Regions from separate parts of the Pseudoalteromonas sp. NZS11_1 genome, predicted to be linked through region 1. Evidence: riboswitches for the same ligand, from Rfam matches in the RefSeq annotation. Region 1 holds a riboswitch; the other holds the start of a gene.

Region 1 (6,728 bases):
TTGACGTTGAAGCCAAACAAGAACTTAAAGAAGCTGAATCGGTTGCTGATTTACCTGTAGGCTCTGTGGTAGTTGATATTCGCTCACCAGAGGAAGAAGAAGCTGCACCGCTTGCAATCGACGGTGTTGAAGTGGTTTATTTACCGTTCTTCCGTCTGGCGACTAAGTTTGGTGATTTACCAAAAGACACCGACTACTATTTATATTGTGATAGAGGCGTAATGAGCCAACTACAGGCACTTATGCTGCACGAACAAGGCTTTGAAACGGTAAAAGTTTACCGCCCATAAGGTTTGTCGTCTTAAAGTTAAGAATTTATATAAGCGTGGTTTATACCACGCTTTTTTTTGCCTGAATTTTGACAAACAACTCATCGTTGTAAGGTGTAGGAATACCGTGAAGTTTGCCTTGTTGGCTAATATAGCCACATATAGCTGATATTTCAGTTTCTCTGCAATGCGCGACGTCTTGCTGCATTGAAGAGTAATTGTCAGACGTTAATTCCATTATTTTATAAGCGGTATTAAGTGCTTTAATCAATGGGATATTAAGCCCTTGTACCTTTGCTATATTGCATGCTTCAGTGAGTGCATTAAAAATTATAGCATTGTACTTAGGTGCGCGTAACTCACCATTTTTTACATTACTTAAAGCGCTTAATGGGTTAATGGCAATATTTACGAGTAGTTTTTCAAAACGAAGCTGCTGAATGTTATTAGTAAACTTTAGGCTGGGTATTACTTTAAAAATATCAGCTATTGGCGCGCTATTTTGAAAAGCTAATTCATTACAAGCACCAATAACACTTTGTCCCTCACCAGTGTGCTGCACAATGTATTGGTTTGATTTAAAGCCCGCTATGCTCGTCGTTAAAAAGTAGAGTGCTTGGTGAGTGCTTAGCTGGCTATTTACCTCATCAACATTACCCATTCCGTTATGCGAAAGTACAACAGAGCAATGACTTGGTAGAAGAGGCTTTATTTGCGTAAATGCATCAAGTACTTGAAAGGCTTTAACGGTAAATAAAACAACATCAAATTCAGCCGCTTTATTTAGCTGATTTAATGCAATAAATTGTGCGTCAATTTTTTTAGATGCACCCTTACCTCGACTATAAAAGCGGGTATTTGTTGGGCTTTTGCGAGTTAAAACACTGACATTATGCGACGCACTTAGAAAATGACTAAGTAACAAGCCAATAGCACCATCGCCGACAATTAAAATATTAGCCATATGGGTTCTTTTTTCGAGGTGTAAAAATTACTCTAAGTAAAAAGTAGCTTGCGGCACCTGCAAAATCAGCAAAAAAATCACCGAGTGATGCTTGCCTATATGGAAGTGCGTCTTGCATTATTTCTATAGAGGCGCCATAACCTGCCAATAAAAGTATTTGCGCATATAAAGGAAGCTTAAACGCTTTATCCATTATTATGGCTAGTATAAAAAAAATCCCAAAATGGGCCACTTTATCAACATGAGGAAATAAATTTACAACGCCACCTTTTATTTCTTTGGCAAATAAAAAGGTAAAAGCTACTATGCTGATTAAAAAAATTGCTTGATAAACACGCCTTGTCACGACAAATCCTAAAATCGCTTAAAAAAGAGGCGCAAGTATATCAAACTAATTTAATATCGCACCTGAACAAGATGCAGAAAAATGTAAAGATTTATAATTTTAGCGTTATAATTGCCACATAAAATTAAGATTAAATAGTTAGGAGCAAACCAATGCCTTCATTTGATATTGTATCTGAAGTAGAAATGAACGAAGCTAAAAACGCAGTTGATAATGCAAATCGTGAGCTAGAGACTCGCTTTGACTTTAGAGGCGTTGATGCATCTATTGAGCTAAATGACAAAACAATTAAGCTTAAAGCTGAAGCAGACTCTCAGGTTATGCAATTATTTGATATTTTAGCTAACAAAATATCTAAGCGTGGTATGGATGTATCAAGCTTAGAGCTTCAAGATATTACCCGTGCAGGTAAAAATGTATTTCGTAACGTTGGCTTAAAGCAAGGTATCGAAAAGGACATGGCTAAAAAAGTAGTTAAAGCCATTAAAGACTCTAAAGTTAAAGTTCAAGCTGCTATTCAAGGCGAAGAAGTACGTGTAACGGGTAAAAAACGTGACGATCTTCAAGAGGCTATGCAAGTAGTGCGCAGTGCTGAGCTAGGTCAGCCTTTTCAGTTTAAAAATTTCCGCGATTAATCAATAAATAGTTTTAAATTAAGCATGCTTTAATCTGTTTATACTTACAGACAGATTGAAGCTACTTACTCATTTTAAATATCTCACTATTATCCCTCTTTGCTGCCTAGATACTCCCGTATGTATTAATCTCCTTTTTGATATTTAAGCTATTATATTTAATCACATGCAATTAAGTACTTCACACTAGAAGGTATTAAAATGAAACTTCATCAATTATTTTTGTTATTTGTTTTGCTTACATTTACCAAACCAAGCTTATCAAAAACAGTTGATATTGATGTACTGGTTGAAGATGGCTACTTTCCCATTATTATTAATGCGCAAAAAAAGCAGGGTTTTGCTCCTGAGTTTATTAAGATTTTAAACGGAGCACAGCAGGAGTTTAACTTCGTACTTAAGTCTCTACCTGTAAAAAGGCTTGCTTTGTCAGTTGAAAAAAATAATTTTGATGTTTTATTTTTAATGGCACTGCAATGGATCCCACAATCAGCGCAAGAAAACATTAAAAAAACCGAATTTTATACCATTACCAAAAATGAGCTTTATACGCTTAAAGAAAATACAAATGAGCAAGCTTATTTTGACGACATTACGTCATTAACAAAGGTTGGGGTATTGGGGTACTCGTATCAATTTGCTGGATTTAATACAGATGCCGAATTTTTAAGTGAGGCACATCAAGTAAGTTTAACCATTGATGAATTCAATGTGGTTAAAATGCTGCTATTAAAGCGCGCGGAAGTAGGCGTTTTAAATAATATTGCTTACCAATATTTTAAAAATCAAAATACTTTTAATATGGATTTACTCTATAAAAGTAACGTACCAGATGCCGTTTATAAAACGCACTTTTTAGTTAACTCTAAATCAAATAAGATCACTAGTAATAAAATGGATGAAATAATCAGCTTACCTACTGCACAAATACAACTTCAGAAGCTACTTGATAAATATGGAGTTTCTTCAAACTATACTAACCCCTAACTGCATTTTAAAGGGTTTTAGCTGTATAGACGTCCATTGACATTTGTAAACAAAATACTCACAATAGCGACATATTTTCAAGGTGCTTGCTAGCCACTTCATGTAATGATTTTTTTAGCAGGATAATCGGGAAGTTGGTGCGTTTTCATGATGACTACAAGCCCAACACTGCCCCCGCAACGGTAAAGTATTGCATATTTTGATGTGCTTACTGAGTCCGGAGACCGGCCTTGATGCAATCTTACTTACTTAAATCTTTGCGGTGGGCAAAGGTAGGGGACATCATGTTAAACAAAACAACTTTAGGCGTTGCTATTTCTGCTGCGCTTTCATTTTCTGTGTCTGGCGCAGAGCAATCAATTGAAAAAATAACCGTTACAGCTAATAAATTTGAGCAATCAATCAATGACGTTTTAGCAAGTGTAAATGTTATTGAGCGTGCAGAAATAGAAGCAAGCAACGTACGCGATTTACCAACCTTATTAAGCACGCGAGTTGGTTTTCAGGTTAATCCAAACGGTGGTTTTGGCCAAAATACAGGTGTGTCACTTCGTGGTACTGGCTCTGGCGATACGCTAATTTTGATTGACGGTGTACGTACAGGCTCAGCAACACTTGGTCAAAAAGCATTAAATAATGTCCCTTTAAATAGTATTGAACGCATTGAAATTATTAAGGGCTCTCGCGCGGCTGTTTATGGCTCTGATGCACTCGCTGGTGTTATTAATATTATTACGCGTGAGTCGGATAACTTATCCCTAAGCGCTACATTTGGTTCTGACTCTTATCAAAATTATCAAGTTGCAGGCTCTGTAAAATCAGATGATATAACAACAGCATTTAACGCAGGCTTTGAAAAAACAGATAACTTTGATGCACTGCAAGGCGTAGCACCAGATGAAGATGGCTATGAAAATAAAAACCTTGGTTTTAAAATAAACTACACCGATGCACATTACGGCGACTTTAAGTTTTTAGGCCAATACAGTGAAGGCTATGCAGATTACGACAGTCGCTTTAGTCCAGCGACAAGTACTATAGAAACAGGTGATTTTAAAAACTATCAGCTTTCTGCAGGTTGGAGTAAAAACTACACTAACCAATCGCACAGTATTGATATTGCTATTTCAACAGATGATTCTCACGATACCTCAGCATTTGGTGTAAATGATTTTATAACTAAACGTGTGCAATTTGATTATAACGGTCAATATATACTATCTGAAGAGCTTAATATTAGCGGTGGTGTTAACTGGTACAACGATGATGTATCGCACAGTTCAACGCAGTATGATATGCAAGAGCGTGATGTATTAGCTGTATTTGTTGGGGCTTATTACAATGCTGAAAAAGTGTTAGCTAATTTAACAATTCGCCAAGACGATGATGAACAGTTTGGTGATGAAACAACATATACAGCCGCTGCGGGTTATCATTTATCTGAAGACGCCACGTTCCGCATAAGCCAAAGCACTGGCTTTAAAGCACCTACATTTAACGATTTATACTTTCCGGCTTTTCCTGGTTTTCCACCTTCATCTAATCCTGATTTAGAGCCTGAGAAATCATTAAATCAAGAGATTGGGTTAAATGTAGATTTTGATATAGCAAGTATTGACGTTGCTATTTTTAGAAATGATATTGAAGATAAGATATCTTTAGATTCTAACTTTTTTCCTATCAACTTGAATGAAGCACGCTACGAAGGGGTTGAATTTAGCTTATCTCAGCAGTTTTTTGGTTTTGATAGCAACCTTAATTTTGCTTACTTAAGCGCTGAAGACGAAGAAACGGGCGCAGAGTTGCGTAATGTTGCTAAACGTACTTTTAACTGGGAACTTGCAAAACAGTTTGGTGCTTTTGACGCAAGCTTAGACATGCAATACCGTAGCGACCGACAAGGTGCTGTGACGCGTTTAGGATCATACACGCTTTGGAACTTAGCGGGTAATTATCAAGTAAATGAACATATTGAAGTTTCGCTTCGTGTAGAAAACTTATTTGATAAAGAATATAACGCTGTTGATTCAAACACTGATTTTACAACGGGTGAAGTGTATTACTACAACACGCCAGAGCGTCGCTTTTTTGCAGGTGCAAGCTACCAGTTTTAACTGTATTTATTAATATTAAAAAGCCCGACTTATGTCGGGCTTTTTAATGTGTAGCTAAGTTTAACTAATCAATTTAACTACTCAAATTAGCTAGTCAGCTAAGAACTCTTTAAATACGGTTTCAAACTTATGTAATTTAGGTGCTATTAAAATACTACAGTAGCCCTGCTGTGGGTTTTCGTTATAGTAATCTTGATGATAATGCTCTGCTGGATAATACGTAGTGGCAGGGCTGACTTCTGTCACAATTGGCTCACTCACATGGCTTTGCAGTTGAGCTATCATTTCATTGGTTTGCTTTAGTTGAGCTTCATCGTGATAGTAAACAACGCTTCTATACTGTGTGCCTATATCGTTACCTTGGCGATTCAATTGTGTTGCATCATGCAAAGTGAAAAACATTGCTAAAAGTGTTTCAAAGCTAACTACATTGGTATCAAATTCAATTTTAACAACCTCAGCGTGCCCGGTTGTGCCAGAGCATACAGAATTATAGGTTGGGGTGTCGGTTTCGCCACCGGTATAGCCAGAACTCACATCTAATACGCCATTTACACGTCTAAATGCTGCATCTATACACCAAAAACAGCCGCCACCAAATGTTGCTACTTGCGTTGTTGAGCTCATAAGTATTCCTAAAATGTATATGGAGTTTAAAGGCGAGCATAAATTGTATGCGCCGCAACAACAAGGTTACGGCGCAATAAAGAGATTAGATCTCTTCGAAAGGCTTTTCAGCAGCTTGTTTATTCAGCTTTTGTTGTAAAAACTCAGGTGACTGTGTATTTTTCGATAGAGCATAATACGCAGCAGGTACAACAAAAAGAGTCAGCAGGGTAGATACAATAACCCCTGTAAACACAACTACACCAATTACCATACGGCTTTCGGCGCCGGGGCCTGAAGCAAAAACCAAGGGAACAGAGCTCATAACGGTTGTTAGTGAGGTCATTATTATTGGGCGAAGGCGCTGGGTAGCCGCTTGTAGTATTGCTTCACTAAACTCAACGCCTTTATCGCGTAATTGGTTAGTAAATTCTACAATCAAAATACCGTTTTTAGCACTTAAGCCTATGAGCATGACAATACCTATTTGGCTGTAAATATTTAAGGTAAGCCCTGTAGCCCAAAGCCCAAACATAGCGCCCATTAAACCAAGCGGTACGGTAAGCATAATTACAAATGGGTGCATAAAGCTTTCAAACTGTGCAGCAAGTACCAAGAAGGTAACGGTGAGTGCAAGTATAAATACGTAGGTCATCGCGGATGCGCCTTCGTAATAAAGCTGCGATTCACCTTTGTAATCTACTGCGCCATCTATATCGTTTTCTTGCGCGGCTACTTCGTTTAAAAAGCTAAGCGCTTGCTCAAGTGTATAGCCATCAGCTAAGTTGGCGCTTAATGTAATTGCGC
Region 2 (6,728 bases), on a different contig from region 1:
AACTACTTTTTCTCTTTGGCATGCACGCCAGTTTACAGGAAAAACGCCACCTTACTTTAGAACTAGCACAGGACGTATTGCACTTGATTTAATACTGCAATGTGGTGGTAGTGCATTTATACCTCAAGTATTGGTTGAAGGGCATTTAGAAAAAGGTGAGTTGTTTCATGTTAAAGGGGTAGAAAACACCTCAAGAGACGTATTTATTGCGTACCACAGAGACAACGAGCAAAAAGAGCTAATAGAAACCTTAGTTAATTTACTTTCGCAAATGACGCCAAGCTTGTCTTTAAAGCAAAGTAAGTAAGAGAGACCATTTATTAAACTTTCATGTTATTTTGATTTCATATTTAATGCATTTTTATTAATAAAAAAAGACATTAATATTTCCATTGTAATATTACTGTCATTTAGCGATGACAAAATGCAGCAGTTTTAAAAATTAGTCTTTTGTGATTATCCAAGGAAATAACATGAAATTTGTAAAATCGAGCTTATGCTTAGCACTATTAAGTGGTTTATCTTTTAATGCACTTGCCGACGTAGACATTTACGGTAAAGCGAATGTAACAGTGCAATCATCAGATGATGGCGAAGGGTCTTTTACTGAGATAAAAAGTAATGCATCTCGTCTTGGTGTTAAAGGTTCTGAAAAAATAAATGATAGTTTAGAAGCGGTATATAAGTTTGAGTTTCAAGTTGATGTGTCTGATGCTGATTCAAAAGGCGATAACGACGATAACATTTCTGCGCGTAACCAATACGTTGGTTTAAAAGGTGCGTTTGGCCAAGTAGTTATTGGTCGTAACGATACTGCGCTTAAGCAATCTCAAGGCAAGTTGGATTTATTTAACGACCTTGAAGGCGACATTAAAAATGTATTTAAAGGTGAAAACCGCTTAGGAAATACAGTTAGTTATTCATCAAACTCATACGAAGGCTTTAAAGTACTTGCTACTTTTGTAGCTGAAGATGATGTAGACGCTGATAACGGTTACTCAATGGCAGTGACCTACGGTGACGTTGCACTTAAAAAGAGCGCGGTATACGCCTCTATTGCAGCCGATAGCGAAGTAAATGGCTACGATGTAGTGCGTGCATCAATCCAGGGTAAAGTTGAAAACTTTAAATTGGGCGCAATGTACCAAACACAAGAAGCAGTAGATGGCAGCGCAGAAGCGGATGGTTACTTGCTAAATGCTGCTTACAGCATGGGTAACAACACATTTAAAGTGCAATACCAAGATATGGACTTTGACGACAGCGACGATAAGTCAGCAATTTCAGTTGGTCTTGATCACAAATTAAATAAAAACATTAAAGTATTTGGTTTTTACTCAAGCTTTGATATGGACAACAACGTTGACCAAGACTACGTAGGCTTAGGTATTGAATACAAGTTTTAACGGCAGGGCGTGTTTATCTTTGGTGGTTGAATTTGCAGCAGTGTGTTTGGTTTTTAGGCAAGGCAGAGTCTGTGAAATGTGGTTATTCCCCATAAATAGGCGATAACGTAGCATAAATACCAAACATGCGCTGCCCTCAGGGTTCTTTCTAGGGACGATTTACTCTTTGTTGCTCGGTTTTTACTTAGCCCACTAGGTTACAAACCTCGCGCCGCGATTTAATCGCCCCTAGATGGAACAAATTTAAATCCACAAAGGTCAACACGCCCTAGTTAAAACACTCCCTTTTTAACCGCGCTCTTTTGAGTGCGGTTTTTTTGCTTTAAATTATTTACTTAGCCGCCCATAATAGAGCTTCATTTGGAATGAGGTGCGAGTCCTCGACTGTTCCCGCAACTGTAAGCAGCTGAGCTGTAAGTCAGATACAAATGGTATAATACCAATTTTATTAAAAACATGATCTTTCTAGCGAATTAAATAACTTACTAACTTTGTTAAAAATTATTCATATATAACAACTATATGTCATAATTTCCGCCTTGTTATTAAGCTATTTATTTGTTGCTGTAATAGCTCACTAATTTAATGCAATTGGTATGAATTTTTTTAACGAGCGGGTTTACTCATTTTTTTCTTGTAGTGCATTAGTATTTTTATCGCATTTTTAGTGAGTTTAACCTAGCCTAGGACTGACTATTGCACACTCAAACGCCATTAAATACACCATTACTAAACGTTAAAAACGTATCGTGGGGTATTGGCAATAAAACGATTCTAAAAAAAATAAACCTTAAAATAACCACAGGTAAATTTGTTGGCTTAATTGGTCCCAATGGCGCAGGTAAATCGAGCTTATTGCGTTGTCTATATCGTTTTAATAAACCAAGTAATGGCGTTGTAGAATTTAACAACACCGACATTTGGCAGCTAAAAAGCGATGAGTACGCAAAAAAAGTAGCGGTTGTTTTACAAGAAACCCCGTCGCAATTTAACTTAAGCGTATTTGATGTTATTGCACTTGGGCTTACGCCTCATAAATCGCTATTTAGCTCAATAACTAACATTGATAAACAAAAAATCATTCAAGCAATCAATACAGTCGGGTTGGAAGATCATAGTGATCAAAGCTTTGAGTCGCTCTCAGGCGGTGAAAAGCAACGTGCCTTGATAGCCCGCGCCATAGTCCAGCAACCTCAACTGTTAATAATGGACGAGCCAACTAGCCATTTAGATGTTAAATACCAAATACAGGTTATGGAGCTTGCTAAATCGTTGGGTGTAACGGTATTTGCATCGTTTCATGATTTAAACTTAGCCTCTGCAATGTGCGATGAACTAGTGGTTATTAAAAATGGTGAAATTACGCATTCAGGCACGCCAAGTGAGGTATTAACCGAAAACATGCTAGGCGACGTTTTTGGTGTATGCGCTCAAGTAAATAACCACCCACAGTTGTCGCAATCTGGGCAAAGCATCCCTCATATCACTTACTTTTATGGTTATGAATAATATGAGCACTGTTAATACTCACCAATCACTTGCGTTATTTATAAGTGCTTCAGCGGCTTTATTTAGCTTATTTACAGCACTTAGTTTTGGTGCGGCAGAGACCTCACTTCAAGACGTACTTAATAGCTTTTTACTCTCAAATGATGCGTCTTTTAATACGCGTATTATTTTTGAACTAAGAATGCCACGCACATTACTCGCCTTTTTAGCAGGCTCTGGCTTAGCCATTGCGGGGCTTATTTTACAAACGGTAACGCGCAACCCCCTAGCCGACCCTTACTTATTTGGTATATCGTCGGGTGCCTCATTTGGCGTGGTGTTACTTATGTCGCTAGCAGGTATTAGTGCAGGTTTTATGTTATCGGCAGCAGCGTTATTAGGTAGCTTACTCGCTATGAGTTTATTAATTCTTATTGCAGGTAGGCAGCAAAGTGCACAGGTAGAATCAATGCTATTAGCTGGCGTTGCTCTGTCGTTTTTATTTAGTGCGTTTACCAGTTTGTTGCTTTATTGGAGTGACCCTCAGGCGGTAGCCGCTATTTTATTTTGGACACTGGGCAGCTTTGCTCGTGCGCAGTGGGCTACGCTTTGGTTGCCTTTATTGGTAATTACATTGTGTACGTTTGTAATGCTGAGCTTTAGAAGACAACTCAATGCCATGTTACTTGGCGATGAAAGCGCAATTACATTAGGTGTCAGGGTCCAGCGCTTTAGAATACTTATGTTAGTTTTAAGCTCATTAATTACCGCTGTGCTGGTGGCTATGTGTGGTGGTATTGGGTTTGTAGGATTAATGGTACCGCATATTGTGCGCTTTTTTATCTCCCAAGGCACGATCGCGGGATTGCTAGTAACCAGCTTAGTGGGCGGTACATTTATGGTGTGGGTTGATGTACTTTCGCGCTCCTTACTAAAAAACCAAGAATTGCCTGTGGGCGTTATTACCGCTGCTATTGGTAGCGTGTTCTTTTTAAGTTTATTATTTTTTAGAAAGCGAAGGGTGTAATTCCATGAAAACCTTAATGGTTCAAGGCACTACATCAGATGCTGGTAAAAGCACCCTAGTTGCAGCCCTCTGCAGAGTGTTTGCTAAGCGAGGGGTAAAGGTTGCGCCTTTTAAACCACAAAATATGGCACTTAATAGCGCGGTAACAAAAGATGGCGGAGAAATTGGCCGTGCGCAAGCCTTGCAAGCAATAGCCGCTAAAGTCGAGCCCGAAATAGATTTTAATCCTATTTTACTTAAACCTAATAGCGATACGGGCGCGCAAGTTATTATTCATGGAAAAGCCATTAGTAATATGGAAGCGGGCAAATATCACGACTATAAAAAAGTGGCGATGGATGCGGTAATTACCTCACATAACCGCTTAGCTAAACGCTTTGATTTACTCCTTGTTGAAGGAGCGGGGAGTCCTGCTGAAATAAACCTGCGTGAAAACGATATTGCCAATATGGGTTACGCCGAAGAGGTAGATTGCCCTGTTATTATCATTGCTGATATCGACAAAGGCGGCGTGTTTGCACACTTAGTGGGTACATTAGCGCTACTAAGCGAATCAGAACAAGCGCGCGTAAAAGGCTTTGTTATAAACCGCTTTAGAGGCGATATAGGTTTGCTGCAAGGCGGGCTTGATTGGCTTGAAGAATATACAAACAAACCCGTACTTGGCGTATTACCTTATTTGCACGATCTTGCGCTTGATACTGAAGACGCCGTCGCCATTGATAATAACGTAACCAACGCCACAATTAATATTGCAGTGCTACTTGTTCCCCACATTAGTAACCATACTGATTTTGATGCACTGCGTTTGCACCCCAATATTAATATAAATTATGTGCGCCACACGCAAACTATCCCAGACGTTGATCTGATAATTCTCCCTGGCAGTAAAAATGTACTGGGCGATTTAACCTTTTTGAAAAATGAAGGCTGGGACACTCAAATTAAGCGCCACTTACGCTATGGTGGCAAAGTACTTGGCATTTGTGGCGGCATGCAAATGCTGGGCAGTACAATCAACGATCCCGATGGTATTGAATCGTCATTAAAACAAGTGAATGGGCTTGCTCTATGCGACTTTGAAACCACGCTGACAGCACAAAAAGTATTAACTAAAATAACCGCTACACTGCTTTTAAATAACCAATCAACACCCTGTAGTGGTTACGAAATACATGCAGGGATTAGCCAAGGTGCAGCGCTTGATAAGCCATTTTTAACCTTTGATGAAAACCACCCACATGGTTTTACGTTTGATGGCTTTATTAGCGATGATAACGCCATTGCGGGCACCTATTTACATGGTTTGTTTGATGAAGCCGATGCTACATCGCAAATTTTAAAGTGGGTAAAACCAAGTGCCTCAATTAACCCAATTAGTATTGCCACTCACCGGGATCAGCAGTTAGAACGATTAGCAACTATGTGCGAAACGCATTTAAACATACAGCAAATTATCTCGATTTATGAAGGACACAATAATGACTGAACAAAACAACGATAAGCACAAGCAGCGCCAACAAAAAGTAAAAGAACAAGTGGATGCGCGCGTTGCTGCAGCACAAGATGTAAAAGGTATTTTTCAGGTAATTACCGGCAATGGTAAAGGTAAATCAACCTCGGGTTTTGGCGTTGTAGCACGCTGCGTAGGGCATGGTAAAAAAGCAGCCGTTTGCCAATATATTAAAGGTACATGGGAATGTGGCGAGCGTAATTTATTACAAGGTGCAGGTGTTGAGTTTGTTGTAATGAACACCGGTTTTACCTGGGATACGCAAAATAAAGATGCCGATACTGCAGCTGCCCAAGCAACATGGCAAGAGTCAAAACGCATGCTTGCTGATAGCAGTATTGATTTAGTTTTACTCGATGAGCTTACGTATATGGTGACCTACGGCTACGTTGATTTAGATGAAGTGGTAACAGCGCTTAATAACCGCCCACCAATGCAGTCAGTTATTATTACAGGGCGTGCAGCGCACCGTACTTTAACCGACCTTGCCGACACTGTAAGCGAAGTGCGTAATGTAAAACACGCATTCGACTCTGGTATAAAAGCGCTTGAAGGGTTTGATTACTAATGTTTAGAACGTTTTTTATTGGGCTGCTGCTTTTTAGTGTATCGGGCAGTGCACTTGCAGAGCAGACCAAGGATTCTAAAAAACTGCGAATAATCGCGCTTGCACCACATATAGTCGAAAACCTATTTGCCATAGGGGCGGGCGATAATATTGTGGGCACGGTTGATTACGCCGACTATCCTGCTGAGGCCCAAAGTATTGAGCGCATAGGCGGTTATTACGGTATCTCGCTTGAAAAAGTATTGGCGCTTAAACCCGACTTAGTAATTGCGTGGAAAAGCGGAAATCAAAGCGAAGATTTAGCCCAAATAGAGCGCCTGGGCATAAAAGTATATTTAAGTAACCCGACCACAATCGCTGGTGTGGCCGATGAATTACTTACTTTTGGTGAATTTACAGGGAACATTAAGCAAAGCCAGCAAGCGGCAAATGCATTTAAACATAAGCTAAATGGTATTGTTAAAAGCCAGCAAGATAAAAAAAATATTACCGGGTTTTATCAGTTATGGGCTGAGCCCATGATGACAGTAAGTAAAAATACATGGATAAGCCAACTGATTGAAACATGCCATGTAAGTAATGTATTTGCACAGAGCGTTACAGATTACCCGCAAATTAGTATCGAAAATGTCATTGTTACTAAGCCACAAGTTATTATTATCCCTGATGAAAAATCAAAAACGCCACAGCCGGTTGTTAATTGGCAAAAGTGGCCAGAAGTGCCTG

What was found. Region 1 has a riboswitch for cobalamin ahead of I6F44_RS02280 (TonB-dependent receptor domain-containing protein). Riboswitches for the same ligand answer to the same signal wherever they lie in the genome.
Region 2: it holds a riboswitch for cobalamin, as region 1 does, so the genes downstream of both, I6F44_RS13300 (ABC transporter ATP-binding protein) here and I6F44_RS02280 (TonB-dependent receptor domain-containing protein) in region 1, are expected to answer to the same signal.

What each region holds. Positions count from the first base shown of each region.
Region 1 covers NZ_JADYXK010000001.1:506,708-513,435, forward strand. The annotation lists gene thiI (tRNA uracil 4-sulfurtransferase ThiI) at 1-290, shown strand, start outside; gene I6F44_RS02260 (ketopantoate reductase family protein) at 331-1,233, opposite strand; gene I6F44_RS02265 (VanZ family protein) at 1,226-1,579, opposite strand; gene I6F44_RS02270 (YajQ family cyclic di-GMP-binding protein) at 1,732-2,214, shown strand; gene I6F44_RS02275 (ABC transporter substrate-binding protein) at 2,416-3,201, shown strand; cobalamin riboswitch at 3,265-3,448, shown strand; gene I6F44_RS02280 (TonB-dependent receptor domain-containing protein) at 3,486-5,315, shown strand; gene msrA (peptide-methionine (S)-S-oxide reductase MsrA) at 5,406-5,942, opposite strand; gene I6F44_RS02290 (efflux RND transporter permease subunit) at 6,028-6,728, opposite strand, start outside.
Region 2 covers NZ_JADYXK010000018.1:44,270-50,997, forward strand. The annotation lists gene I6F44_RS13290 (LysR family transcriptional regulator) at 1-307, shown strand, start outside; gene I6F44_RS13295 (porin) at 474-1,406, shown strand; cobalamin riboswitch at 1,717-1,854, shown strand; gene I6F44_RS13300 (ABC transporter ATP-binding protein) at 2,103-2,915, shown strand; gene I6F44_RS13305 (FecCD family ABC transporter permease) at 2,917-3,921, shown strand; gene I6F44_RS13310 (cobyric acid synthase) at 3,926-5,410, shown strand; gene cobO (cob(I)yrinic acid a,c-diamide adenosyltransferase) at 5,403-6,002, shown strand; gene I6F44_RS13320 (cobalamin-binding protein) at 6,002-6,728, shown strand, end outside.